One region of the Paenibacillus sp. FSL L8-0333 genome, then DNA from elsewhere that is predicted to be linked to it. Evidence: riboswitches for the same ligand, from Rfam matches in the RefSeq annotation. Region 1 holds a riboswitch; each other region holds the start of a gene.
What was found. A riboswitch is a leader RNA that binds a small molecule or an ion and turns the genes downstream of it on or off. The one in region 1 is predicted to bind cobalamin.
Positions count from the first base shown of each region.

Region 1 (7,425 bases):
TTCCGGTTGTGGCTGGCCCAGCTTTACACGTCCAATCCGCGATTACGCCGTGAAGGAAAAGACGGACCTCAGCCATTTGATGGTTCGCACAGAAGTGCGCAGCAAAGTAGCAGATTCCCATCTAGGTCATGTCTTCGACGATGGTCCAGGGGAAAACGGCCTGCGCTACTGCATTAATTCAGCGGCACTGCGATTTATACCGAAAGAGGATCTGGAGAAAGAGGGCTATGGCGAGTATCGTGTACTCTTCCAGCCTGCCTAATCTTCGATAACGTGCGAAACTGTACTATCTTATAGAAAAGCCTCCAATTCACGGTATACCATGAATTGGAGGCTTTTTAATTCATAGGAGCTTATTCTTTATTCTCGTCCTCGTTCGCTTTCTTATCCTTTATTGAGGTTGTCACCTTTGGCTCTGCTGGTGCAGGGAGTACCTCCTTGTTCAGCTCCCGATTTTCCTGCCGTATCCGCTGGGTCTGCTGCTCCCGTCGTACGCGGATATTTTTGCGGGCAAACCAAACGATGGCTAAAATAATGCCCACACCGATTAGAATCGGCAATGCGCCTGCAAGAATTACAAAAAGCCACTGAAACATAACAGATAGTGCGTTCAGGCTTCCTTTTAAAGCATCTGATGCGCGTTCCAGCAATGGACCTTGCTCTGCCTTTTCCTTCACAGCTAAGCTCTCATCCGTCTGGTACACTCTAAGCTCTACCGTTGAAAAGGATACGTTCTGATCTATATATCGCATTCTGCCTTTGATCTGCTCAATCGTTTCTTGAATCGAACCAAGCTCGTTTGCAAAGGCGACCAGATCACTTGATTTCGTTGCTTTTTTCATAAACTCAGTATATTGAGCTTCCATTAACTGCTTTGCCTTCAGACGCGACTCTAGATCAATATACTCCTCCGAGACATCCTGACCTTGAATGCTGCGCTGTAGCGATTCGTGTTTTACTTTTTCCAAATTATTCAGAAAAGGAGAGAATCCGGAGGCTGGCACCTTAAGGATAAACGTCCCCCCTTGCTCATATTGCGACATGTTCTCGTTAAACTCTATAATATATCCTTTAGCCATCGTTACCATGTTTCGAATTTCAGTCTGAGCTTTACCGTAGTCTTCTACTTCCATAGTCAGATTGGCATGATAGATAAGCTTCTTGTTCAATCCTTCCACGACATCACTGCCCGTGAATCCCGCGTTTGCTTGATCCGTGTTCTCTGATGTCAAACCTTTTTCAACTGGGGCTTCGTTGCCTCCCGCTGCTGTCTCAGCCTCTGCTGAGGTGTTCTTATCCGCTAATGTAGCTTTTGAAGATTGCTCAGTTGTTGCTGCAGCAGAATTACTCGTATTTCCGCCGTCACTAGCTAATTTGTCAGCTGCCGAATTGTTATCACCCGAGCCACAACCTGCCAATACCACCGCAAGAATTAATAAACATAAGTAATGCAGACCCCATTTGCGCATTCTCATTCCTCCAAAAATGTAGTGGTAATCCCTAGCATTGTAACGTTACGGAATGTCATGTTCTATACAGATCTCTTCCGTCTCTCATTTCTTTGACGCCCCAAAACTTGGAAGGTTGCACTGGAATATGGAATTTCGGTAAATTTCTTTTGGTTTTTCTTGTTGAAATACACAAAAAGCCGCATTTCTGCGACTCTTATTGGACATATTTTTTATATGGGAGGGGTCCCGAAAGTTAAAGAACTCATTTGCTTACAAACTCATTATTTGGTACAATTACCACGTCTAACCTAGTAAAAAAATCCAAATACCCTCTATTCATAATGAATGAGGGCGTGACACGGCTTTGCTGAGACAAGCTCCACCTTGCTGAACAGAGCCGTTCTTTGAATGATACTGTCAATTACTAAAAGGGGAGGTGAACCCTCATGGCAAAAGACGTAGTTTGTGAAGTTAACTCATGCACCCACTGGGCAGAAGAGAACAAATGCAGCGCTGAATCGATCTTCGTAGCTTTCCACAGCTCCCAAGAACCAAAACGCGCAGAAGAAACAGATTGCAAAACTTTCGAAAGTAAATAAGTAAATGCCTAAAGGGACCCTCCACGGTTCCTTCTTTTTCTTTTTCATTCTAACAAGATTGAGAATTATTATCAAGTAGCTGATTACAAAAAAATAATTGAACTAAAAAGCCAGGGTAAATTACCCTGGCTCTAATTTATTTAAGTCTATTTAGAAGCAATAACCCCTGTCTTTTCCCTCGCAATAGCAGCAGCTCTTACCATGTTACGTAGTGCATCCTCTGTCTCCTGCCAGCCCCGCGTTTTCAGACCGCAATCCGGATTAATCCAGAACTGTTCAGGGTCAAGCACCCGCAGCGCACGATCGATATTCGCAGTCATTTCTTCGACAGCTGGAACCCGCGGGCTATGGATGTCGTACACTCCAAGACCGATTCCTTTATCATAGGCCTGCTCCTCAAAGCTGATAATCAGCTCACCATGGCTACGTGAAGTCTCAATGGAGATTACATCAGCATCCATAGCCGATATTGAATCGATCATGTCATTAAATTCGCTATAGCACATATGCGTATGAATTTGTGTCGTAGCCTTCACATGGTTCGTGGCAACACGGAACGACTTCACTGCCCAGTTCAGGTAATGCTCACGGTCTTCTGCCTTTAGCGGAAGTCCTTCACGAATAGCCGGCTCATCCACTTGAATCATTTCGATGCCTGCATCTTCCAACGCTTTTACCTCATGGCGAAGGGCAAGAGCAATTTGATTGGCTACCTCTTCCCGGCTGAGATCATCACGTACAAATGACCAATTGAGGATAGTAACAGGGCCCGTCAACATTCCTTTAACCGGAAGCTTCGTCAACGATTGTGCATAGACGCTTTCTTTAACAGTCATAGGCTGTATAAATGCAATATCCGCGTAGATCACCGGCGGCTTAACGCAACGGGAACCGTAGGATTGAACCCAGCCATTACTAGTAAACAAGTATCCATCCAGCTTTTCTCCGAAAAACTCCACCATATCTGTACGCTCGAACTCGCCGTGGACCAGAACATCCAGACCTAGCTTTTCTTGGAAGGTAATTGCATCCGCGATCTGCTCACGAACAAATCCATCATAACGCTCCTGATTCCAGACCCCTTTACGCCATTTCAATCTCGCCTGGCGCACTTCGACTGTCTGCGGAAAGCTACCAATTGTAGTGGTTGGCAGAAGTGGAAGCTGCCATTTCTCTTGCTGCACCTTTAAGCGCTCAGCAAAAGGCAGACTGCGTTGGTCTGGTAGAGCTGCAAGTGCAAGCACTTGCTCCGCCACATCCTTACGGCCACGCTCAGGTAGTGCGCGGAACGCTGCAATAGCTTCACGACTAGCGGCCAGCGCTGCTTGAGAAGCTTCTCCTTTATCTGCGACGGCTGCTCCGAGCAGACTAAGCTCTTTAAGCTTCTCATCGGCAAAGGCTAACGCATTCTTAACTGTCGCCTTCAGCTTCACTTCACCTTGAACGGTGACTGGGACATGCAGCAGGCTGCAAGAAGGCTGAAGAATAAGACGATCAAGCGGTACATGAACGCTGAGCTTTTCTACCAGTTGCAGCTTAGCGTCTAAATCGGAACGCCAAATGTTCCGTCCATCAATAATTCCGGCACCCAGCCATTTGTCCTTCGGCCAGCCAAGACGTTCGATGGAAGCCAGATTCGTTCCACCATCGTGCACAAAGTCAAGACCCAAGCCTTGAACAGGCAGCTCTAGCAGTGCCTCCAGCGGCTCAGCAGCTTCAAAATACGTCTGTAAAATAATATTCAAGCCCGGCACGGAGCCGGCAATGTCTGTGTATATCGAGTTAAGCAGTGTTAATTCTTCTTTACTTATGCCTGTAACAATCGCTGGCTCATCGATTTGTACCCAGCTTACCCCTTCTTGCTTCAGTTCCTGTAGCAGTTGAACATAGACTGGAACAAAACGTGCAGCAATCTTGGCGATATCTGCCGCTGCGTAACCTTTGGACAGCTTAAGGAAGGTATACAGACCTAAAAGTACCGGTTTACCTTCAATCCCTGCCTGCGATTTAGCAAAACGATAAGCCGCTAGAGGTTTGTTTTCAGTCAGGCGTGGTGTTTGTGTGCCGATCTCTGGAACGATATAGTGATAGTTCGTATTGAACCATTTGGTCATCTCGCAGGCAGTAGCCTCAGCATTACCACGGGCCATTGCAAAATAAAGATCAAGCCCGATGTCGCCGCCATCATACGCATACCGTGGAGGTACGATTCCAAACATAACAGCCGCATCCAACACATGATCATAAAATGTAAAATCATTTACCGGAATAAGCTCAATTCCTGCTTCTTGCTGGGTCTTCAAATGCTGCAGCTGGATTGCTGCCATTTCGGAGCGGAATTGCTCCTCATTTATTTTCCCCTGCCAGAATGCCTCCAGTGCCTTTTTCCATTCGCGGTTCTTTCCGATTCTCGGATATCCAAGATTGCTTACTTTTACCTTATTCGTCATTTCGATACACTCCCTCTTCAATCTCTTATTTCAAACTCCAAAACTACTTGCTTTCCTATAAAAAAGAGCGCCCTTCCCTAAAAAAGTCAAAGGGAAAGACGCCCATGATATACCCATGGTTAACGTCTAACACCTCCCTATCTTCCGTAGGTGAAGCAGTGCTGTTGAAACAGGCAGGTCTCCTGGCTAGCGGCGTCAACATCTTGAGCAGTCTTCCCAGCAGTAGTAAATTGCCAGTGACCTCTGTTGCTCGAGATTCTTCCGTTACAGTGGCGGGACCGCATCGGCTTCGAACCGAATTTCCCTATTAAGCCTACCGAATTACTATTTTCCGGTCAGCACCTGTCTCCGATATCATTCATCATTTGAGTGTCTTAATCTGATGTCATCATACGTGAAAGCCCCAGCAATCTGCAATAGATTACTGGGGCTTCTGTTATATCGATTCCTTATAACGGACTTAGAAAAATACGAAATATACTACAGCAGCAAGAATTATACGGTATATAGCAAACGGTAAGAGCTTGATACGATTGATCAGTTTTAAGAAGAAACGCATCGATAACAGCGCAAATAGGAAGGCACTAATAAAGCCTGCAATAAAAAACGGCAGCGCGTCCATGGTGAAATATTGCCAGTTCTTCATCAGTGACAACAGACTGGCACCTGCCATGATGGGTACTGCCATAATAAACGTAAAATCAGCAGCGGCACGATGGCTCATCCCGAGGATTACGCCACCAGAAATCGTCGAGCCCGAGCGTGAAAATCCAGGCCATAACGAAAAACACTGTACAAGACCTACACCAAGTGCCTGTTTGTATGTAATCTGATCTACACTCTCAGTTCTGATCTTCTTCGGCCCAAACAGATCCGCAATAATCATTAATATAGCCCCGATCACTAGACCAATTAACACCGTTGAGGTAGAGAATAAATGCTCATCAATATAATCATTAAACAGAACACCTAACACACCTGCAGGCACTAACCCTACCAGAACCTGTGTCAGCTTGAGGTGCCCGCCCTGCTCTAACTGCGGTAGCTTCTCTGTTACAGGGTCCAACTGCTTACGGCTGAAACGCCTTAAGCCCAACAGATCAATGAATCGATTTCTAAAAATCACAACAACCGCTAATATAGAACCCAGTTGAATAACTATTTTGAAGGTATTTGCCGTATATTGTCCAAATAACTCCTGTGATTTCAGCCACATATCATCAACAATAATCATATGACCCGTGGAGGATACTGGAGCAAATTCGGTTAAACCTTCAACAAGCCCCAAAATAATGGCTTTAATAATCGTTAATAGCTCCATGTGTTTCCCTCCTTTTTAATAGTCATTTCTATTATCAGTCCTCCACCCGCTTAGCCCTCAATGTTCATTCTCCGGCTGCGTTTGCGGAAGTACAGAAACCCAAGAATAACTAATCCGCCAGCAATTAGTACATAGACCACATTGGAGTAGACATCCATGTACATGGCAATGTCCTCCCAGGATTCGCCCAAAGCTGCGCCAATAAGCACAAGCAGCAAATTCCATCCCAATGTGCCAATCGTTGTGAAGATCATAAATACTCCAAATTTCATACCTGACATTCCCGCCGGAATCGAAATCAGACTGCGGACCAGCGGAACCATCCGACAAAACAATACAGTCCAATAGCCATATTTATCAAACCAGGCGTCAGCCTTGTGGATATCTTTTTTAGTGACGCGAATTAGGCCCCCCCAGCGTTCAACCAGTTTCTCTAACCGGCTCACATCCAATAATCGGCCAATATAATAGAGAATTACTGCACCCAGTAGTGATCCAGCCGTGGCAGCAATGATTACACCAGGTATAGTTAAGCTCGTCGTAGTGGTCATAAACCCTCCAAAGGGCAGGATCACTTCTGAAGGAATTGGTGGAAATATATTTTCAAAGGCCAGCATCAGAAAAATACCGAAGTAACCAAACTGCTCCATAAAGTCTGTAATCCATGCTTGCATTCTTGTTACCCCCATTTCTCATATCAAGTTCTTCTTCAGGTTGCGTAAATAGCGGCTGCGAATAAAAAAGAAGTATAGTCCTTGAACAGCCAAATATCCGAGTAACACCGCGCCTGTCTCCGTTGCGATAGATAAGTAGAACAACCGTTGAAGCGCAATAAAGGCAAACACACTGTGTAAAATAGCTATTCCGACCGGCACAAAAAACAATAGAGCGAGCTGAATTGTGACTATTCGATTGAGTTCTTTATCCGTAAGCCCCATCTTGGACAAAGTGGAATATTGATTGCGATCATGATCAAGATCGGTATATAACCGGAAGTAAAGAAAGCTGCCTGCCGCGATAAAAAAGACAGTACCCACCAGCAATGAAGCAAAAAGCATTGTGTTATACAATGTTTTCTGAAGCTCAAACAGCGTGCCGCTGATCACAATCGCATACGGAGAATCACTTTCATAGGACTGTTTGCCTTTATGGGCAAGATCATCTGCGATACCTACCGTCTGTGGAAAATCCTCTACATAAAAACCTGTATAAAGATCCGTCTGCACGGGATCAATAGCGCTGTAGAGCTCATCACTGATCACGACACCACTAAAATCCCCGCCATCTCTACCATCCAGCTCCGGCAATAAATATTCAGCAATGGGGACTTGCGCGGTATAACCTATTTCTTTAATGGCAAGTCCTTGCTGCAAGGAATAGACCGCTTTTACTCTGCCTTCTGTTAAACTGCGATCCCGCTGTGAACCAATCATCACCAGACCTTCGTTGCCCACCAGAGCACGCTCAGCCGTTGTGAAACCTGCACGCTGCAGGGCGAGATTATAATCACTAAAAGCAATCAAGGGAAGGCGTAAAGTGCGATCGGGTCCAGTCTGAGCTTCGACCTCAGCATATTTAATCGGGATACTAAGCGCTTCATAAGG
Region 1 is NZ_CP150186.1:4,917,537-4,924,961, forward strand. Features, by position in the region: gene msrA (peptide-methionine (S)-S-oxide reductase MsrA) at 1-262, shown strand, start outside; gene NYE72_RS22070 (DUF4349 domain-containing protein) at 354-1,469, opposite strand; gene NYE72_RS22075 (DUF1540 domain-containing protein) at 1,898-2,050, shown strand; gene metE (5-methyltetrahydropteroyltriglutamate--homocysteine S-methyltransferase) at 2,197-4,500, opposite strand; cobalamin riboswitch at 4,655-4,861, opposite strand; gene NYE72_RS22085 (undecaprenyl-diphosphate phosphatase) at 4,961-5,821, opposite strand; gene NYE72_RS22090 (DedA family protein) at 5,872-6,495, opposite strand; gene NYE72_RS22095 (FtsX-like permease family protein) at 6,514-7,425, opposite strand, start outside.

Region 2 (7,425 bases), 3.0 Mb from region 1:
AAAGATTACAGGTCAAAGCACCACACTAATTCGTCCTCCTTATGGAAGCAAACCTTATTTCACAAAGTCCTTTAGAGATAAAGTGTTGGCTCAAGGTTATCATCTGTGGGATTGGAACGTGGACTCTGAGGATTGGAAATACAAGGATGCTAGTACGACGATCTATAATTCGGTTATGAATCAGGTTCATAAGCTGCAGAAATCGCAGACCAATCCAGTTATTCTGATGCATGATCAAAAGGCTACACTTAAAGTGCTTCCTCGTATTTTAGAGTCATTGAAAAAAGAAGGATATACATTCCACGTCATTAGCTCAGATCTGAAACCTCTGAATTTCTGGAAGGATACACGCTGAGTTTTTATTAAAAATCAAGAGGGCATTCCAACAGCTGTGAACTAGCTGTTGGGATGCCCTCTTTTTTTCAGGTCTTGATCTAAAAACTAATTTTTATTTAATCCGATCACATTCGCGCTCCCGAGTTTTTCTATCGGACCCAGATGACCTTAATTGCTGGATTTAGCTATATTTCGGACGCTATCGGACCTCATAGCCGCTATTGATGCGAAATAAACCAGTTTTCAGCGTTTTCCACACCAATAGCTGCGCTGGTGTCCGAAACTTCGCCCCAATGGCGATAAATGGGCAAATAGCGGCGGCTGTGTCCGATAGCCTGTGGGGGTAAGCATAAGCCCACGTTATCGGACCCAGATGACCTTAATTGCTGGATTTAGCTATATTTCGGATGCTATCGGGCCAATAGCCGCTATTGATGCGAAATAAACCAGTTTTCAGCGTTTTCCACACCAATAGCTGCGCTGGTGTCCGAAACATCGCTCCAATGGTGATAAATGGGCAAATAGCGGCGGCTGTGTCCGATAGCCCGTGGGGGTAAGCATAAGCCCACATTATCGGACACAGATGACATTAAACTGGGGAATATCAAGTAGATAGTGTGTTTAAAAAACTAGAGAACAGCCGGGGACACTAGGGTTACGGGGTACAGGGTACAGGGTACAGGGTACGGGGTACAGGGTACGGGGTACGGGGTACGGGGTACGGGGTACGGGGTACGGGGTACGGGGTACGGGGTACGGGGTACGGGGTACGGGGTACGGGGTACGGTTTACGGTTTACAGGTTACGGGGTACGGGGTACGGGGTACGGTTTACAGGTTACGGGGTACGAGCATACCGATCATCGCCGAAGTTTTTATTGTTTCCATCCCTCTGTCTTGCCTACCAATAGTGTCGCTGGAGGTCACATAGCATATGTTTGCCCGCAACCTACTGAAACCAACTTACATCTATCCGCTCCTGAGCTACTGAAACCAACTTACATCTCTCCCACCTTGACCAACTGAGATCAGCTGGCTCGCGCTTGCTCCCAATCTGCTAAAACCACAAACAGCAGAGCAGCGATCTCCGTTACTGGAGAACCGCTGCTCTGCTGGTTTTAACAATATTAAGAAGCCTATAGTTTGAAGCTGGACAATGTTTTTTGCAGATCTTCTGCCAGCACCGCTAAATACTGAGCTGAAGCCGACATTTCCTCCATTGCGGATAGTTGCTCCTGACTCGCTGCACTTGTGTCCTGAACACCCTCCGCCCCTTTACTTGATATAACGTTGACCTGTTCCATAGCTGCTGCCACACCTTGTGATTCTAAGGCGACATGAGCAACCGCTTCTCTGATCTCCGCTGTCTGCAGGGTAGCTTCTTTAATGGAAGTCTGAATCTCATGAAACGCTTGAGATACCAGATGACTTTGAACTACGCCATTGGTGACTAGCTCAGTACCCAAAGCCATGGATTCTACTGCGCTTTCGGTTTGCTTTTGGATATGTGTAATAATATCTGTAACCCGCAAAGAACTATTTCTAGTTGCTTCCGCCAGATTACGAATTTCTCCAGCAACTACAGCAAATCCCCGTCCATGCTCACCGGCCCGTGCTGCTTCTATAGAAGCGTTGAGCGCAAGCAGATTCGTCTGTGTAGCAATACCGTTAATCGTTGTAATAATTGTATTAATCTCTTGTGACAATGTCCCCAGATTAGAAACAATCTCCTGACTCTGAGTTACACTGAGGTCAATTTCCTTCATCTGCACAATGATTTGGTCTACAGCCTCTACTCCACGATCCGATGAACCGGAAACTACGCCCATTAGATCCGACATTTCATAGCTGCTGCCCTCTACGGCTGCAATATCATTGGTCATTGCTTTTATGGAACGTGTTGTATTGTTAATGCTCTCTGTCTGTTCATCAAAACCCGCGGCAATCTCTCCAGAAGATACAGCGATCATTTGTGAAGCCAATGAGGTCTGCTCAGCACTAGCGCTCATCTCTTCCGATGAAGCTGACAGCAGTTCTGCACTCTCTGCAATCCCTTGCATCATCTTCCGCAAGCCCTGCAGCATATTGTTAAATGAACTGTTAATTTGGCCGATCTCATCCTTGGCGGTGTACGTTGCTACCACGGTCAAATCTCCATCTTCTGCCCGCTTCATTAGTCCTTGCAGTTCTTTAAGGGGTTTTGTTATCAGTCGAATAATTGCAATACTAATTACGAAACAAATCACCCAGGCGAACGTAATCATTATGGTATTGTTTACCCGCATGCTTTTAGCGGTTGCCATGGAATCTGAATTGTGTTCATCAGCATCTTTAAGCAAAGAATCACTAATTCCTTTAAGTAGGTTGATCATTTTTTCACGGGATTCGTTAAATTCGCCTGAAAATACTTTATAGGCCTCTTGATTATGATTACTATCAGCAATCTTTATAATGTTATCCCGCTGTGCACGATAATCTGGCAAAAAGGACTCATACTCTTTGATTTTACTTACAATAGCAGGATCATTATACTGAATCGCTTTCACCTTGTTCATAAGTTCATTATTATCCTGAACCTTCACTTGAATACTCTCAGAAAGTTCTTTGTTTTTGCTGGCATTTACGCTAATCAAACGCTCCAAAAGATAGGATTCAATAGCCCGATTATTCGTACGCATCTGCCCTACGTAAGAAACAGGCAATAAATTTTCATTATATGTCTCATTTGTTTTTTCGGCCATTCGGGTCATCGTGATGATGCCTATGCCACCTACAACATTCACCATGATTACAGCGAATACCAAAAGCAACCCTATTTTGTATTTCACTTTCAAATTTTTCATCTACACTCCGCCTTCACATTATCTTATGATCTATCTATTTTTATCGGTCGGAAGGGCTAAGAGTTTGATGATTTTTTAAATATTGTGTCGAATAAAAGTATATATTGTCATAAAACGACTTTTCCAAAAAAATAAAAGGGCGGGCACCCGATCCGCTATTACTCCGAATCCCTGTGCCCGCCTAATTAATCATTCCTCTTCCTTATTCTCCAGAGGTATAGTACCAGTACAAAGTATCACCGTTCTGCAAAATATAACTGTCTGCACTGATGCTTGGATCAGCATCCCGGTTCGTTTTATACTTCCATCCGCTGCTTGGGCCTCCGTCAAATTCAGCCAATCCGTCAATAGATTTCACGTAGATGCTTCCAACGTTGCCGGATGATACTACCTTGGTGCCTAATTGACTGACTAGTAAGCTATAAGCCGTTTCGCCCTCTTTTAGAGCTACTGTTGTACTGGCTAGGATGGTTCCCTTCCGGCTATCTCCAATCACTGAAAGGGTAGCGGTAGCTTTAACTGGAGCAATAACAGACGATCCAACAGTCAGAGACTGAGTATAACGCGCTACGCTCGGTACGCTGTCTTTAGCATAGCCGGTAACAGTCATTGTATAGCTATTTGCCGGGAGACCCCCATCAACAACAGCTACACCTTGTTCATTCGTGATTACCTTCTTATCACCAATCGAAACCTGCACACCTGCTGCTGGTGAGGTAACCGGATCAGAAGTGAAGCTGTCCTGATTCCACACCCACTTTTTCTGAGAAACCTTTACGGTAAAAGCTTCATTAGCTTTTGGCTGCGTTGGGGAAAGCGCCACAGAATCTATAACCTGTGTATTTTCACCTGCATAATAGACAAGCACACGATCGGATTCCTGTAGTTCGAACGCATCCATACCCACACTTGGATATATCCACTCCCCGCCGCGTGATACTACGAAGCTCCACCATCCGTCGTAAGTACCTTGCGAAACTCCATGGATACCTGATACAAAGTTGCCATAAGACGATTTGGTGATATCTACTTTAAAATCATCGGTAGACCCTAGTTGCTGCAACGCTTCAAGAGCATTGGAGGCTTTTAAAGTCCCTTCACTAATCAATCCTTCCGGGCCTTCAACGGTAAGTGAAGCTGTTACATTCTTAGAAATTACCTTTATAGCTTTTGTATATTTAGCAACCGTTGGCGCTTTACCTTCGCGGTAGCCAGTTACAGTCAGTGTATAGTCACCTGCGGGCACATTTCCTGAGAATACGGCCTCACCTTTAGCATTCGTCGTTACCGTCTGAGCTCCAATTTGGACCTGAACACCCGCAGCTTTTGCAGTTACAGGAGAGGAAGTGTTCGTAGCAGCGTCCCATTTCCACGTCTTACTAGTTACAATGACGTTAAAAGAATCGCCCTCTTTAAGATTTGCTTTGGAAAGGGTAACGGAATCCACAAGCTTAGTGTCATCTCCGGCATAATAAACCAGTACCTGATCTGAATCTTTAAGTACAAAATCACTCATGCCTACATCGGGATTAATCCATTTTCCGTCACGTGATACAACATACATCCATCCGTCATAACCACCAAAGCTTCCAGCAGCAATACTTCCGATGCCAGTCACATAACTGCCCGAAGGATTCGTGATCGGCAAGTTCGTTTGAAGCGCCAGCTTCTCTAACGCTCCAAGTGCGTTGCCAGCATAGGCGTACCCTTGTGCCAACGTGGCCCGTGGTCCCTCAATCGTTACAGGAGCGTAGATGAGTGAGCTCTGAACGGAGGATTTGGAAAAATCGTATAGCTTACTGTTGCTTCCTTTATACAGCAAATTATACGCAACCAGCGCCTGAAGTCCTTGCTCTGTCGCCAGAACATTACTGCTTCCACCACGGCTATGGGTGAAGCTACCATCAGCTAGACGATAGCTAAGCAGGTTCTCCATTAGATCCACTTTGTTTTTGGTGTATTCTAATCCACTAGGATCAACTCCGAAGGATGTGAGTCCAAGGATTGCTTGTGCGCTACTTTCAGCACTGTCACCGTAACCCCCATGGCTATCTTGAGCTGCAGATAACCAAGCTACGGCTTGTAGCCCTGCTAAGTAGGCTTCAGGATTATTTTTATGTGCCGCCAGAGCCGTCAAGGTTATCGCTGTCATATCAGGCTCACTTGCGCCTGAGGTTAATGCAAAGCCCCCATCCGGATTCTGTTTGGAGAGAATCTCCGTAAGGAGCTTATCCGCCGTCCATTTCGCGTCACTTGGGATATTATATTTACCAGAATCCAGCGCAAGTAAAGCATATACCGGATTATTAAGCGTCTGTTCACCGAGCTTGCTATTATTATAAATTTTCTCAATCAGATTATAGCCAGGAGTTGATCCATTACCAGCAAAGCTAGTAGGATCTGCACCAATCGCTCTCACTGCGAGCACGATTCGAGCATAATCGGTTACATTGGCGAAATTGCCAGCTGCATCCTTTACTTTTTTCTCAAGCTCTGAATGGTAACTGGCTGGCAGCTTATATCCTGCTTGCGCTAAGCCAATGGCTTGCCAATCTGATTGTACGCCACCTTTCAAGAGATATTCTGCAGCCGCATAAGTCGCATCCGCAACATTAATCCGCTCCGCAGCAGTTGCCTCCAGACCGGCGCCAGCGCTCGCTTCTGCAAATATTTGTCCTGCCGGAGCAAGAGATGTTCCTAGAATTGAAATGACCATGAATAGGGCCAGCCCAAGTGCTACAAACTTGGAAGACATGATTTTCTTCATTGTTTAACCTCTTTCTGTATAAGAATGGGTACTGCTGGGAATAAGACGCATAACATAAAGACCGCCCCTTTAGAGGGCGGTCAGGGAAGATTACAAATCGAGGCTGCGGCGCTTGCTTCCTGCCAACAGTCCATCTGTATATGTTCCACATTCTTACCCCACGAAGAATAGAAACGCTCACGAAAAAGGCAGGTCTCCTGGCTGATGCTTCATCGCTGTTCTTCACCTTCCCACCCTACCTTCGGGGCAGTGGCTTATAGAAGAAAAACTCCGCACATACAGTGGCGGGACCGCGCCGGACTCATGCACCGGACTTCCCTTTTAAGCAGACGACTAGATTGATAGAGTCTGCACCTTTTCCAGTATGTAGTATCTTATTTTGACATCCATAATCATATCTATTAATACATAGCATGTCTATAGAAAAGCTTAGTATGGGCAGCAAAAAAATGAACAGCAATACACCACCTGCCGGTAGGTATTGCTGTTCAGAAAGCTTGTTATTCAGCTGTTCCTTCCGGATTTGCAGTTGGGGAGGGTTCAGCACTTGAATCAGAAGCTGGTGGAATATTAGGGTCGGGATCTACGATCAATGTAAATCTTCCGGCCTTGATCATACTTTTCTCTAGAATTGTCGCTCCAGGCTCCAATGTAACCTCAACCTGATAGGATGGTTGTTCACCTTCAGTCACAGCTGTTGCGGAAGGCAACCCAGTGCTGTCCTCAGTATCAGAGGAAGGCGTAGGAGACGGAGAAGCATCAGCTACTGCGTTAGGAGCATCTGCACCTTCTGCTGTTCCTCCAGTAGTGCCAGCGGCATCTGAATCGTCAGCGGCGTTTCCCTCATCCGTCCCATCCGTTGACGGCACTGGACAAGTGCCATTCGTAGCAGCGACCTTAAAGCTTTTATCTATCTCTGTAGACGAAGACATTAAACTAATCTCAGTCGGTTGAAACTGCACACAGTCATCTGCACTTGCGAAGGTGAACACCAATATGCTGCTCCCCTTATCTCCTTCGTCGCTCTGATCCTTCAAGTATACTGAAGCCGGAGGCAGCTCATTACCTGCACTCTGAACAGGGGTCGGCTCAGGGCTTGTCCCCGGCAGAGCCGTCTTCGTATCATCCGGACGCAGCATACTGAATACGATAATTGCAATAATCACCAGAATACCCGTAATGGAGCCGGAGATTAAGAGTCGAAATCGGCTGCGGCTGATCCAGCGCGCCAGCGGGGAAGCCAGTTGGGAGCGGGCTTCATTGTACACATTTTGCAGAGCAGGCCGAGCTGCCGCGACATAGTTCTTTCGGAATTCCCGATTCTTGAACGCTTCACGATCACTGCTTAGGAAATACTTCAGAATCGCCTTACGGTAACCCGGTTGCAGCTTTTTATTCGAAACCGTAAATAAAGGATTGCCTTGCGACCAAGCAAAAAACCGATAGATGATTTCTTTGTCGGAACCGGCTTTACGCTTTA
Region 2 is NZ_CP150186.1:1,052,665-1,060,089, reverse strand. Features, by position in the region: gene NYE72_RS04530 (polysaccharide deacetylase family protein) at 1-355, shown strand, start outside; gene NYE72_RS04525 (methyl-accepting chemotaxis protein) at 1,472-3,178, opposite strand; gene NYE72_RS04520 (DUF4430 domain-containing protein) at 3,381-5,945, opposite strand; cobalamin riboswitch at 6,115-6,318, opposite strand; gene NYE72_RS04515 (glycosyltransferase) at 6,446-7,425, opposite strand, start outside.
Region 2: it holds a riboswitch for cobalamin, as region 1 does, so the genes downstream of both, NYE72_RS04520 (DUF4430 domain-containing protein) here and metE (5-methyltetrahydropteroyltriglutamate--homocysteine S-methyltransferase) in region 1, are expected to answer to the same signal.

Region 3 (7,425 bases), 2.5 Mb from region 1:
TTGTCCCAATTACGCCTTCGTATCCACAGCTGGAGCAGCGGTCAATCGGATGGTTAATGCTGAAATAGCTGACCTGTTGTTCGAGCGCATATTTAATGATTTTGATAAAAGCCGATGGGTTGTTGCGGGCATTGCCGTTTAATTCGACATAAGAAATAGCCCCGGCATTGCAATATTCATGGAAAGGAGCTTCCAAGCTGATCTTCTGAGCAGCACCCAGATCGAAGTATACAGGGATGTGAAAAGAGTTCGTATAATATTCACGGTCGGTTACGCCCGGAATGGAACCCAGTACCTTGCGATCAACTTTTGTGAATTTACCGGACAAACCTTCTGCTGGAGTTGCGAACAGAGTGATGTTGAGATCCAGTTCCTCACTTTTCCGATCGCAATAGTCCCGCATATGACGCACAATAGCCAGCGCCTTGGCATGAACTTCCATATCCTCGCCATGGTGTTTGCCGTACATAGCTTTCATACATTCCGCCATACCGATGAAGCCAAGAGACAGACTGCCATGCTTTAGCAGATCGCCTACAGTGTCATCAGGTGCAAGATGCTCGCCGCCTTCCCAGACGCCTTCTCGCATCATGAAATCGGAAGCTTTAGCTTTTTGTGCGGTTTGAATGTGGAACCGATGAAGAAGTCCTTCCAGCGCAATATCCATATAATGATTTAGATCTTCATAGAAGCCAGCTTCGTCTGCGATGGTACGTCTGCCTGTTACTGTGCCGTGTGCCAGACCTAGCCGAACCAGATTCAGTGTATTAAAGGAAAGGTTGCCCTTTCCAGAGCAATGATTACGACCAAAACGGTCACCGAGCACTCGGGTTCGGCAGCCCATTGTAGCGAACTCCGTATCAGGATCACTTGGATCATAATACTGCAAGTTGAGCGGAGCGTCCAGATTAGCGAAGTTTGGATATAGTCTGCGCGCAGAACATTCAGCCGCTTTTAGGAACAGTTCATAGTTAGGATCGCCTTGTTGTTGATTGATTCCTTGCTTGCATTTGAAGATTTGAATCGGGAACACTGGTGTTTCTCCGCTGCCAAGTCCGTTCATAGTTGCTGTTAGCAGAGAACTGATCACAAGCTGACCTTCTGGTGAAGTACAAGTACCGTAGTTGATGCTGGTAAACGGTATTTGTCCACCGGATCGGCTGGACATGGTATTCAGATTATGTACCATACTTTCAGCCGCTTGCAGGGTTTCGATTTCGGTTTCCTTTAGTGCAAAACGGAACGCTCTTGGATATAACTCCGCCAGATCGGTCCGGCTCATCGTAATCTCGCCCAAAGATTCATCAGCTTGTCCTTCTTCAAAATAATCCAGACCCTTGCGGAACAGCTTGGCGAAGGATTTGGTTACATAAGGTGCCAGATCATAGTCGAGTTTATTGGCGGATACACCACCATATTGAGCATTTTGCTGGGATTGGAAAATAATCGCTACCAGAGACATAGCAGTCATTATTGAGTTCGGAGGACGAACGCTGCCGTTGCCGGTATTGAAACCTTCACGGAGAAGTTTATCAAACGGGATAAAAATACAGTTCGTCGTTCCAATCGCGTATTGATCCAGATCATGCACATAGACGACATTGTCATCAATAGCCTGCACTAGCTGCGGCGGCATCGTAAAATTGCGGGCGTACCATTTTGAATATTCACTGCCGAACTTGCTCATTTTACCGGAGAAACTCTCTCCATTCAAATTGGCATTCTCGCGCAATAGGTCCATATCCCGACTGTCGATAATATCCCGGCCTAAATCAATGAGCTCTTCTAAAAGAACTTCCCGTGCATTTTCTACTCCATTAAATTGTCTCTCCAACAACGTCATTGTACAGCTCTCCTCTCAGTATAAAAGAAAAACATCTATCATCAAATCCATATATCCATAGGAAGTTGGACTGCCATAAGCAGTCGTATATTTGTTCTGATTACATAAAAAAAGCATCCCCTACCCGAGGATGGCAGAAAATGCCCGATGCGTTATGTAAATATCCACACGGATATTTGCAGAGGTCTCTACGTAGATGACCGCATGCGGACACCATCCCTGTTCCTCGCAGGCATCAATAGTTGGTGTCGTCGAAACAGGTAGGTCTCCTGGCTTCCGTGGGATCTCTCGGCGCCTTCCCAAGGGTGTTCCTAACCCTCAGTGGCATCTGCCGGGAGATGTGGATTCTCAAGCTTCCCAGAAGCTTAAGAAGGCCATCCGGTTACAGTGGCGGGACCGCAGCGGATTCTCACCGCGCTTCCCTATTAAGCTCTAAATCCGGTTAAGGATCAAAGCGCCTGTCTCCACTATATTTTGTTGTCGTTAGATAAAAATAACCCAAGATGTTGTGTTTGTAAACAGTTTTTTAGAAAACCCGCGCGGGGAGCGGGTTCTTTAAAAGTACTCCACAAATGATCCACAGGCTGTCCATAAGTAATCCACAATTGATCCACAGGGAGATGCGAAATGATTCATAAATTGTCCGAAAAGATGCCACAAAGAGTCCATAAATATAGTGCAGATGACCCTAGAATTTGCGCATGAGAAAATACTCTTAGCCCAAAGTCATATTTTGGAGTAATCAGAAGAAATAGAAGAGATAAGGGAGGATAATCTTGCTTAGTTTGTGACAGAGCGGTGGAATTGTTACAATGGAAGAAGATAGGTACTATAAAATTTCGAGGAGGTATTCTCATGCCTATTGCTGAAGTTACAGTTATTCCAATTGGAACAGGCAGTACCAGTCTTAGCAGCTATGTTGCGGATATGCAGCGGGTGCTGAAGACAGTAGAAGGGATTACATATGAACTTACGTCCATGGGGACGATCATCGAAGGGCCTCTGCAACGCATTTTTGCCGCGGTAGAAGCTTTGCATGAGTCTCCTTTTGCCGCAGGTGCAGAACGTGTCTCTACCTCACTTAAAATAGACGACCGCCGCGATAAACCCTCCACTAGCCGTGGAAAGTTAGAGTCTGTGGAGCGTAAGCTACAGGTGGATTAGCAGTTTAGGAGGGCGGAAAACAGGGAGAAATAGGCTTGCGTTTCTGGCTGAAAGTTGTATAATATTTTTTGTTTGACAGAAAAATCAGCTTTAAGCTGGTGTAGCTCAGGGGTAGAGCAACGCACTCGTAATGCGTAGGCCGGGGGTTCAATTCCCTTCACCAGCATCCCAAAAAACCATACGTGGCGCGGATTTCCGAGGTTTCGGGACCGCGTCATTTTTCATTAAATCCCCTGGCTTCTAACATTCTTCTAAAAGATAAGACATGGCGAAATCGCTAATGAAAACGGTATGACTAGTGGTCACTGTCGAGCAGATGGAAGGCGTGTCGCAAGCTGACAGCAGTCAGAATGAAGGATGGTGGAGGAGGAGCAGCATAAGCTGCTTTTCTCTTGCGGGGGCAGATTGGTTAGATGGTAATTACTATAAAAATAAAAAAAGACACCACAAGGTGTCTTAGTACAGATACTTTTCGCTCGAATTTCACGAGCTCGTCAGTGAACTGAGTTCATAAGCAAGACTGGCTACGGCTAACAGATGAAGAGATAAAGTAATATCAATGTTAAAATGTGCGGTAATATTAATTTTCATAGATAACCACGCTCCTAAAGTATAAATACACATAAAGAAAACTTTATAAAGCGCTTGGCCTGCCATCATCAGTGCCAGGTAGCCATCCTGTACAGACGCCTTAGCGTTTCGACAGTAACATTATACTTAATATTTTGTGTTTTGCAAACCAAAGCCCCCTTAAGACTGAAATAATGAGCAATGTGACAATTATGTCATTCTGAATTGAATATTGTTAGGTTAATCGATGGGGAAGTTTACGTGTCTCCCTTATACTGGAAATTAAATGATTTTATTTCCGAAAGGGGACAATCCACTGATGACTGACGTAATTAAAGCAATAATACTTGGCATAATAGAGGGCTTAACTGAATTTTTACCAGTATCATCTACTGGACACCTTATTTTAGCAGGCGATTTGCTTAGCTTTGAGGGAGATGCTGCAATAACTTTTAAAATTGTTATTCAGTTGGGTGCAGTGATGGCAGTTCTAATTCTTTATTGGAAAAGGTATTTGGAAATTGGGGTTAATATGATTAGAATGGATTTTTCCAAAAGCAAAGGATTAAATGTCATTCATATGATTTTGGCTATGTTACCAGCATTAATCCTATATCTTCTCTTCAAGGACACAATAAAAAGCCAATTATTTGGTCCAACCCCTGTTTTGATCGGTCTAGTTGTTGGTGGGGTGTTGATGATCATTGCAGCGCGGAATAGGCGGACTGAAACCGCTGATACTATCGATGGGATTAATTATAAACAGGCTTTCGGAATTGGTCTGTTCCAATGCTTGGCGTTATGGCCGGGATTTTCGAGATCAGGTTCGACAATTTCAGGTGGCCTGTTGCTTGGCACTAGCCAAAAAGCCGCCGCAGATTTTACATTCCTTATTTCCGTGCCAGTTATGTTTGGTGCAAGCTTGTTGGATTTGTACGATAGTCGTGATTTGCTGAGTTCTGACGATTTACTTCTAATGTTAATTGGCTTTGCGACATCCTTTCTTGTGGCAATGATTGCAGTAGTGACGTTCATCAAACTGATTAAGCGACTTCGATTGGAGTGGTTTGCTCTATACCGGTTTGTTTTAGCAGCTCTCTTCTATTTAATTGTCATACAGTAATTGGATTAGTCAATATGAACATCATGGGAAAGAAGCTTTTAAAAAGGGCTATACATCATATCCTGCACAGATTAAACTAGAGGTTCAAAACAAGGGGAAATCACCAAACAAGACAAAGCTCAAGTAGTCTATGAACTAAGGAATGAATTTTCGGTGAAAGCACTTCTACAGCTAGCCATTATCCCTCGTTTGTTTCTTCTACCATTAATATCACAAAGTGATTTTACAAGTGTTTGGGAATATGAAAAACCCCACCAGTTTAAGGTGGGGCTTTTGCTTACCAAGTATTATAGTTCGACTGATACTTAACTTGTTTATTCTCATAGCTCTCATTGGGGTAATCACGTCTGACAGACTGCAAGTAGCCTGAAATTGCAAATGCTGCAATAAGCCCTCCTATAATTCCTGTGATTAAGCTGAATGTTGAAAATCCGAATGTGGCAACTACTCCAATGGAAGACAATGCTACAAGCAATAGACTGAATATTTTCATCTTTATACACACCTCCATTTTGTATATGTAGTAATTTGAAAATTAAGATTGATACGTTACTATATTTGATCGGTTTCGATAAAAATAATAATATTTCAGCAAATCTTTAGACGGGCTTCATACTTATTTAAGCTAAGAGGATTATAGTAATCACATAACCCCCTTATAAAATAGATCTAGACCCTGCCGAAAGTGGTGGGGTCACTTTTTTGCACAGAGTGCATTTATAAATATGGATTTCTCCTTAAATCTACACAAAGAAGCGCCGCCCCTTTTGGAGACGCCGCTTCTTTATAGTAGATTCTATTCTTTTTGCTCAATTCTTGATTTTGGTGATTTTTTTGGCGGTAACTTGTGCAGGGAATGAATCATCACTTACTTCAAAAAATACTTTAATCTCATCGCTTTTTTTATATTTAGAAGGTGCAACTTTATTTACCCAAATGGCTTGAGAGTACTCATTAGATTCGAGAACCTCCTTGTATTCCTTGTTCAAGTCTTCTTCTTTTAATTCGGAAATTACTAAAATTCTTTTATTTTCTACATCTATTGTATGTACAATTCCTTTCAAAACTTCATCATTCTTACTACAGGCGGTGACTAATAACAAAAAAACAAAAATAAGAGTCCATTTAATAGTAGTACGTGGTTTTTGAATCATGGACCTTCCCCTCTAGTGGTTACGACATTAGTTTAAAATCGGTTGCACAGGCATAGCATTTTGTACATTACCAATATAAGAATAAACAGCAGCATATCCATTATGACGACCTTTATTGATTCCCCTCGCACGCGGCAGTAACAATGTATCCTGAAATGCTTCCTGATGGTTTAGCCAAAAAACCACCATGATTAAACTAATTCGTACTTATAGTCATGTGCAAATTCTTTGAATGTAATGGGTCTTTTACCAAGTAATATTTGTAAATCGGGCGTGATTTTTTTGGCTAATCCAATTTTTGCAGTGAAGTAAATTCCAATCATAACAGTCACAAATTCTTTTTGAATTCCTTTTGTTAACATTTTATCTCTAAACTGAAGAACTGATGGATTAACATATTTGATTGTTTCTCCTAGCTCTTCAGATAAAATTTCAGCTACTTCATAGTAATCTAGCGCTTCAGTTCCCGTTAACGAGTAACCTTTATTTTCATGACCATTCTCAGTTAGGATTCTAGCTGTTACAGTACCGATATCACGAACATCGATAAAGCTAGTCTTGCCTTTTCCTGCGGGTACATAGATCTCCTTTTCTTTACGTAGCTCTTCCCCATGTTGAGAAATTAAGTTTTGCATGAAGAAACTTGGGCGTAAAAAAGTATATGGAATTCCTGATTTTTTAATGATTTTTTCAATTTTATGGTGTGGAACAATTGGGTTTTTCTCTACGCCCAATAGAGATAGAAACACAATGTGTTCAACTCCGACTTCCTTTGCGATATCTATGAGGGGTTGGAAATATTTTTTTGCGTCAGCTATATGAGGAGGGCGCAGTAAAAATAATTTTTTCACTCCTGTTAACGCTGGACGAAAAGAATCAGCATTTTCAAAATCAAAATAAACATACTCACTGTCTTTTCGATGGGAGGCAATTTTAAAAGGTGTTTCACTTTTCCTTAGTTCGTTAACCACTTCACGTCCTACATTACCGGTTGCCCCTGTGATTAGAATCATAAGTCTCACTTCCCTAACTAATATTTAAATAGATTGTTTTAAGCACGTTCATAAACGTGGACATTTCTTGTTCAGAAATATTTTTAAGTGCGTTATCCATGATTTCGTCACTAAGAACTTCTATTTGACTCTTAATTATCATTCCCGAATCTGTAATGAATACAAGATTTGATCGTTTATCATTTGGATTATCTCTAATGTCCAGAAGTCCTTTTGCTTTAAGTCGCTCGAGTATACCCGTTATTGTAGGGCGATCCGAGTAAGTTCGCTCTGCAATCATAGCTGGAGTTGTTCCTTCTAAATGAATAGATATATCTTTTAATACTGCCCATTGAGGAGCTGTTACATTATAAAGTAAAAGTTTTTTTGTTAAGCTTTTTTTCATTTCAAGACTTACTCTTATTAATAACTGTCCTGGGTTGTCCATAAATTAATTCCCCTCTTTATATAGTTTGCACACTAACTACTTGATTAGTATACAAACTATATTCTCCTTTATCAATTTTAATTATTTTATTTGTTTAAATTGTGGGGAGTTACAGGTGAATGTCAATAATA
Region 3 is NZ_CP150186.1:543,273-550,697, forward strand. Features, by position in the region: gene NYE72_RS02385 (anaerobic ribonucleoside triphosphate reductase) at 1-1,843, opposite strand, end outside; cobalamin riboswitch at 2,085-2,320, opposite strand; gene NYE72_RS02390 (MTH1187 family thiamine-binding protein) at 2,699-3,007, shown strand; tRNA gene NYE72_RS02395 (tRNA-Thr) at 3,102-3,173, shown strand; gene NYE72_RS02400 (undecaprenyl-diphosphate phosphatase) at 3,897-4,700, shown strand; gene NYE72_RS02405 (hypothetical protein) at 4,978-5,193, opposite strand; gene NYE72_RS02410 (DUF3221 domain-containing protein) at 5,510-5,854, opposite strand; gene NYE72_RS02415 (SDR family oxidoreductase) at 6,046-6,867, opposite strand; gene NYE72_RS02420 (MarR family transcriptional regulator) at 6,881-7,294, opposite strand.
Region 3: it holds a riboswitch for cobalamin, as region 1 does, so the genes downstream of both, NYE72_RS02385 (anaerobic ribonucleoside triphosphate reductase) here and metE (5-methyltetrahydropteroyltriglutamate--homocysteine S-methyltransferase) in region 1, are expected to answer to the same signal.

Region 4 (7,425 bases), 2.8 Mb from region 1:
TTCCCCAGCTTGTAAATCCGCCTTGATTGTTTTGGTTATCGGACAGCCATTGGATGGCCCGATCCACGGCGGCTTTTACATCATCTCGGGTTGCATAATAAGGTGCAAGAGCTTGCATCGCCATCGCAGTCATATCGACATCGGCTTTGGTTACGCCTAATGCCCAGCCACCAGCTTCTGCTGTACCTTTTTTAACCTCTTTATCTAAAATGTACTGAACTAGTTTTTCTCTTGTGGTCTGTTCTGTAACTCCATCAACTACAGGGATCTCATAGTTATGGCTATCTAGCGCAATCAGAGCAAAAATCGGACCATTATTGCCTTGCTTTTGGATATATTGATAATCAGCGAGTGCTTTTCTTAGATCATATCCCGCAACATTTGTGATATCTTTTCCGATAGAGGTAAGTCCTAATATTGCTCTGGAATTCTCTGTGCTTTTATTGGCGTCGAGTTTTCCATCCTCTTTAATGATCGATGCTATTTTCGTTGCTACATTGTTGTAATAAAGATCGTAATAACCGTTAGGTACTGTATAGTTCGCCCGTGCCAGAGAAAGGATCGACCATTCTCCACTACCTGTACCAAACGACGGATTCTTTACAGTGTTTAGAATATAGGCAAGGCTTTTATTTAATTGTTGTTTGGCTACAACAGTAGTAGGTTGTTCTAATTGCACATCATTCATATCAAAGAGACGGCTGCTATGATTGATCAGACGATCATAAGACACAAGTGCATACGTACCTTGGTCCGTTGCCATATTGTCCACTTTGCCTGTGAGGATATGCTTAAATCCACCCTCAGGTGCAGCAAAGCTAAGCAGTGCATCAATAAGCGAATTTCCACTTTTAACAAATCTAGCGTCCGTGTGCGGATCTACACCTACACCAGTTAAGGCTACAATTACCTGCGAGATACTCTCGCTGCTAGTGCTTCCCCAGCTTGTAAATCCGCCTTGATTGTTTTGGTTATCGGACAGCCATTGGATGGCCCGATCCACGGCGGCTTTTACATCATCACGGGTTGCATAATAAGGTGCAAGAGCTTGCATCGCCATCGCAGTCATATCGACATCTGCTTTGGTTACGCCTAATGCCCAGCCACCAGCTTCTGCTGTACCTTTTTTAACCTCTTTATCTAAAATATACTGAACTAGTTTTTCTCTTGTGGTCTGTTCTGTAATTCCTTCAACTACAGGAATCTCATAGTTATGGCTATCTAGAGCGATCAGAGCAAAAATCGGACCATTATTGCCTTGCTTTTGGATATATTGATAATCAGCGAGTGCTTTTCTTAGATCATATCCCGCAACATTTGTGATATCTTTTCCGATAGAGGTAAGTCCTAATATTGCTCTGGAATTCTCTGTGCTTTTATTGGCGTCGAGTTTTCCATCCTCTTTAATGATCGATGCTATTTTCGTTGCTACATTGTTGTAATAAAGATCGTAATAACCGTTAGGTACTGTATAGTTCGCCCGTGCCAGAGAAAGGATCGACCATTCTCCACTACCTGTTCCAAACGACGGATTCTTTACAGTGTTTAGAATATAGGCAAGGCTTTTATCTAACTGTTGTTTGACGGCAACTGTAGTTTCCAGTTTGTAAGTAACTTGATAAGTTACATTTGTTTTGTTTCCAGCTCCGTCAAGAGCCGTTACAGTAATTGCATTACTGCCTGAATTCAGAGAAGCTTTGTACTCCCCATTCGCAGGTGATAAAGTAACACCATTCAGCTTCACTTCTGGAATGATGTCACTATATACATTGTCTGTGACAGCTACTTTGAAGCTTATTTCTTTATTGGATACTTCCTGTTTATCTTGTATGCCACTTACTGTAATAACAGGGGGTTCTATGTCTAATGCATGGTTAAGCCCTACAAGTGCATGATCTACACTTATTTGAGAGCTTGCCATATTTTCGAGCACGGAATAGGCTTGATAAACTGCCGATTGTACTACTGGTCTGTCCAAAATAGTTTCTTTATTAGGGTCACTGTTAATCTCGGCGATTTCCGCAGTTAAAGCATCCTTATTGGCAAGTTGAACGGGGATTTCTCCCCAGCCACCAAGATCAGAACCATAGCCATAAGTGGTGAACTGAGTTCGAATGATGTCACCGTCTTGAGGCTTATAATCGGTCATCCCAAACGGAGGAAACACATTATTTACTGCATACATCCAACCCGACATGGAGGTATAGTCAAACTGACTTAACCACTCTGGGTCTGCTTTAGTGCCGACTGTTTTCCCATCGGCTGAAATCATATCTAAAATATATTGTGGAATATTGACTTCACTTCTGCCACTATCTTTAACCTCTGATAAATAAAAACCACTATCTATATTTCCTAAATATCTATAATTCCCATCACCTAGCGCACGTGTTATTAAAGATGCGCCATTATCGCCTTCATAAATCGGAACTTTAATAGGTTCCTTAATATACCCTTGGCCTACGGTGAATTTCTCTACGGCTACAGTTACGTACCCTTTAAGAGTAGAGCTTGCTCCATTTGCTTGAGCTGGGATAACACTTGTAGAGAATGTCGTGATAAATACAGCTACAATGAGTAACCACGCTAAAAACTTATTTTTCTTCATTTTTCCATAACCCTTCCCTTCATACCTATGATAAAAAACAGAATAAACTTTCTTATAACCACAAAAAAAACCACTCAACATAAACGTCAAGAGGTTAAGATAGTGAACCACAATACTAGCTGGCAAACACTATTCAAGCACCTCTCTATCGATCGTAGAGTTTGATGGTGTAACAGAAAAAGGCAGATATTCTGGCTCAAGTATCATCACCCTTGCTGCCTTCCCAGTTTCCCAGTGGCATTTTGCAAGGACTCCTCTTTTACAGCGGCGGGACCGCGCGGGATTCACACCCGCTTTCCATTTAACCAATCTATGATTGTACTTCCGCAACATTCATAGTTGGCACCTATTTCTAATTTTAAATTTTCATGCTTCATCATATCTAATATATATGCTTTTGTCATGTTATATTTCTTTTTTGTATAACGGGCAGCTAGAGATAATCCTATTGAATAACCAATTTCTACGAGTAGGGATATTCAAATAATTTCTTTATCCAACTGTGGGGAAAATTAATTTAAATCACTAATTCTTATATGAATTTGCCACAAATTAGTAAGGTACTCGCTGAGTGAATTCTATGTTAGGGTATATTCAGAAAGCGTTTACAAAAATAACATTGGAGGTGTTCGTGTTCATCTAACCACCAAGTACAGCGTCAAAGCCAGGTCCAAGCATCCTAAATTTATCTCACAAAGGAGAATTCAATGACTACGCGAATCCAGAAATCCTTCTTATCATTGACACTTGTCACCGCTCTTCTGCTCTCTCTGTTCTCATCCATGGCTGCAGCTGCAACTAAGGATGAGCAACAAGCTAAGGCAGCGCCAAAGAGTAAGATCCAATCCTATGTAGACGAAATGCAGCCCGGATGGAACCTCGGTAATACTTTAGATGCTACAGGTGAGGACGAAACCTCCTGGGGCAATCCTCGTGTGACCCAAGAACTTATTAAAAAGATCGCCGCTCAAGGCTATAAAAGTATTCGGATTCCTGTGACCTGGGATACTCACATGGGTGCGGCACCAGACTATACCCTAGAAAAAGCCTACCTCGACCGTGTGGAAGAAGTTGTCGGCTGGGCACTGGACGCCAAGCTTTATGTCATGATTAATGTCCATCATGATTCCTGGCTATGGGTAAGCCATATGGAAGAAAAACACGATGAAACGCTGGCGCGTTATAATGCAGCCTGGACTCAAATTGCCGATCGCTTTAAGGACAAATCCGATAAGCTGATGTTCGAGAGCATAAATGAACCTCGGTTCACCGATGGTGGAAGCACAGACGAAGCAAAAATGGAGCAAATGCTTACTGAACTCAATAACTCCTTCTATCAGATCGTGCGGAAATCCGGTGGGAAAAACGACCTCCGCCCACTTGTATTACCTTCATTAGAGTCTTCACCTACACAAACAAGAATGGATCATCTCTATAAGACGATTACGGCTCTAAACGATCCGAATATTATTGCGACCGTTCACTTCTATGGCTTCTGGCCTTTTAGTGTGAACATTGCCGGCTACACCACATTTGAAAAAGATACAAAAAACGATATCACTCAAACTTTTGATAACGTTTACAATACATTTGTAGCTAAAGGCATCCCTGTCATCGTCGGCGAATTTGGTTTATTAGGTTTCGATAAAGACACAGGTGTGATTGAACAGGGCGAGAAGCTTAAATTCTTCGAGTATCTGACTTATTATTTGAAAGAAAAGAAAATGACTTCCATGCTCTGGGATAACGGGCAGCATTTCAACCGTAAAACTTATAAGTGGTCTGATCCTGAACTCCACAATGTATTAATGTCTGGTCTGAAGGAGCGTTCCTCCAGCACCGAAAGCGATTTGGTCTACCTAAAAAAAGGTGCACAAATCAAAGATACCAAGGTTAAGCTAAACCTGAACGGCAATAAGCTAACCACCATTAGTGCCAACGGAAAATATCTGACCAAAGGTAAAGATTACACATTAAATGGTGAGGAGCTCATCCTCAAAGCCAGCCAACTCAAAAAGCTCACAGCTTCCCAAAAATACGGTGAAAATGCCGTGCTGACTCTGAAATTCAACAAGGGTGTTGCGTGGAGACTTAAGGTGATTGTGTATGACACAGCTAAATTAAGCGATGCAAAAGGCACGACTGAATCCTTTGCCATTCCGACCACCTTTAATGGTAACCAGCTTGCCACAATGGAAGCTGTATATACCGCTGGTGGCAATGCAGGTCCGCAGGACTGGACTCCATTTAAGGAATTCGGCAATACCTTCTCACCTTCTTATAACACTAAAGAAATCAAGCTGCTTCCCGCGTTCTTTAAAGATGTTAAAGACGGCGAGGTTATCCTAAAATTCCACTTCTGGAATGGGGATATCATCACCTACAAGATCACGAAGAGCGGAGCAAACGTTGTAGGAAAGTCCTCTTAAGCATCCGTCCTGTTAACAACACAAATAGGGGTGTCCCTACGCGGGAACACCCCTATTTGTATTGTACCCATCACATATAAACCTCGTCATACGAAATTATCATCAACCGATAAATTAAATAAACGCCAAGATAGGCTCCGGTAATAAGAAACATTGGATTTAAAAATATCGCATGGATCGAGGTCATAAATACAGCATGATCCCTTAATATTTCGTAAATCGCCAAAGCGGAAATATTTCCAAAGATAATCGCACTTAAGACCGAAGCAACATTGAATACCATACGCCACTTTATCGATTTACCTTGTAACATCAGCATGACAATGGGAACAATAATACTACCAAGTACGATTAGAAATTTCATCCAGTCACCTCGGTAAATTTTTAATCGTCCAGTTCCACGCTTTCGATTTGTCCGTCTGCATTTACCGTCCACTCGATTTCAACGCCATTATTTAATCCGAGCTTGTCTTCATCTTCAATGACTATATGATCAGGAATTGTTAAGGTTTGCTCTTTACCACCCTCCACTTGAACGGTAACCTGTTTATCCTTAACCACAGTAATCCTTCCGTCATATTCAATCTGCTGCAAAACAATCTTTTGATTCTGATCTGTAATGGTAACCCGCTTGCCACCGTCGCTTAACAGTTCAACCTTTTTATGATAGCTATCTTTTAACGAAACATCCTTGATAACTCTCTGAATGCTCACTCCCTCTGGAAGTTCCCCAGTATTTGAACCGGGTGACGCAGATGTCATGGGTTGTTCTGTTGCGTTATTCGTAGGCGCAGGTGTAGTAGCTTCTGCAGAAGGTGCTGTGGTTTCTACTTGAGCCGTTGGAGTAGCCACTTGAGTCTCATCCGCTGCTTTAGTGCATCCACTTAACAATACCGTACATGCACAAATACAACAAAGAATTGTAGCCCTGGTAAAACGTTGTGTTGTTCCTTTATTCGATCTCATCTTTTACCCCCGCATTTTAATGTATTTTTTTCTCTATAGTGGACATAGTTTTACCTCTTATCTTCCTTTTATTCACCAGAATATGGCCATCTGAAAGCAACAGTTAGATAACAATTCATGAATATGTCAAAAAACCGCCCTGATTTAGATCAGTGGCGGTCTCCATGAAATGATGAGATAAATTAGATCTTATTAATTTACAATATGTGTGCCAGCCTGTTGGCTCATCGCAGCTTTCATATTTTCCGGATTAGTAATGATAACTCTACGTCCCTCTTTTTTCAAAAAGCTAAGACTTGCTTCAATTTTAGGCTGCATACTTCCAGCAGGAAAATGACCCTGCTCCGCATATACCATCATTTCTGCCGCTGTAACTTCTTCAAGAGCCTTCTGCTCAGGCGTACCGAAATTTACACATACCTGAGGAACTCCTGTTGTAATAATCAGCGATTCTGCATCGATCTGTTCGGCCAACAGACTTGTAGCAAAATCTTTGTCAATGACCGCATCGATACCTTCGTAGGTATTATTTTCGGTTTTGATCACAGGAATCCCGCCTCCGCCAACAGCGATCACCACATAACCCGTCTCAATGAGTGATTTAATGACGTCTTTTTCAACGATATCAATCGGCTTAGGCGATGGAACAACACGGCGGTAACCACGACCTGAATCCTCAATGATGACCCAATCTGGCTTGGCACGCTTCATCTCCTCTGCTTGCTCAAGCGTGAAGAAGGAGCCCACTGGTTTCGAGGGAGACTGAAAATTCGGATCATTTTTGCTAACCTCGACCTGAGTAATAACTGTGGCAACCTTCTTGTCTAATCTGCGGTGAATGAATTCATTTGTTAAGGCCTGCTGAATTAAATAACCTATGCCCCCTTGCGTGCCCGCCACGCAATTGACCAGCGGAGTAACATCCATTCCAGTAACTTCCGAAGCCACCTCGCTTCGTCTCAGCTCGAATCCAACCTGTGGACCGTTGCCGTGAGTAACCACCACATCGTTGCCTGCTTGCACCAGATCAGCGATATTGACAGCAATTTCACGTACTGCCTCAGATTGATCCTCTATAGAATCGCGGCCATTGTCTTTCACCAATGAATTACCGCCAATGGCTACAACTATAAATTTACTCATTCCATTCCTCCTGACGGATCAGTTGATCCTCATTGATTAGCGTTTAAGGGCCAGCTGAAATTGTTCCTTCGCGGAGTGAAAATCCGGATTGGCAGGATTATAGCTGATAGCAATATCTATTTCTTGAATGGCCATTTCATGATCACCAAGTAAACCAAGTGACTGAGCCTTATGATGATGATATAAAGGATTGCTCGGATCGTTAGCAATTGCGTTCTCAATCGCCTCAACTGCCTCTTGATCCCGGCCAAGTGATCTCAAGCTGTTCGCCTTATGGAA
Region 4 is NZ_CP150186.1:880,470-887,894, reverse strand. Features, by position in the region: gene NYE72_RS03860 (S-layer homology domain-containing protein) at 1-2,608, opposite strand, end outside; cobalamin riboswitch at 2,772-2,973, opposite strand; gene NYE72_RS03855 (cellulase family glycosylhydrolase) at 3,316-5,037, shown strand; gene NYE72_RS03850 (hypothetical protein) at 5,108-5,401, opposite strand; gene NYE72_RS03845 (hypothetical protein) at 5,422-6,003, opposite strand; gene arcC (carbamate kinase) at 6,196-7,146, opposite strand; gene NYE72_RS03835 (tetratricopeptide repeat protein) at 7,183-7,425, opposite strand, start outside.
Region 4: it holds a riboswitch for cobalamin, as region 1 does, so the genes downstream of both, NYE72_RS03860 (S-layer homology domain-containing protein) here and metE (5-methyltetrahydropteroyltriglutamate--homocysteine S-methyltransferase) in region 1, are expected to answer to the same signal.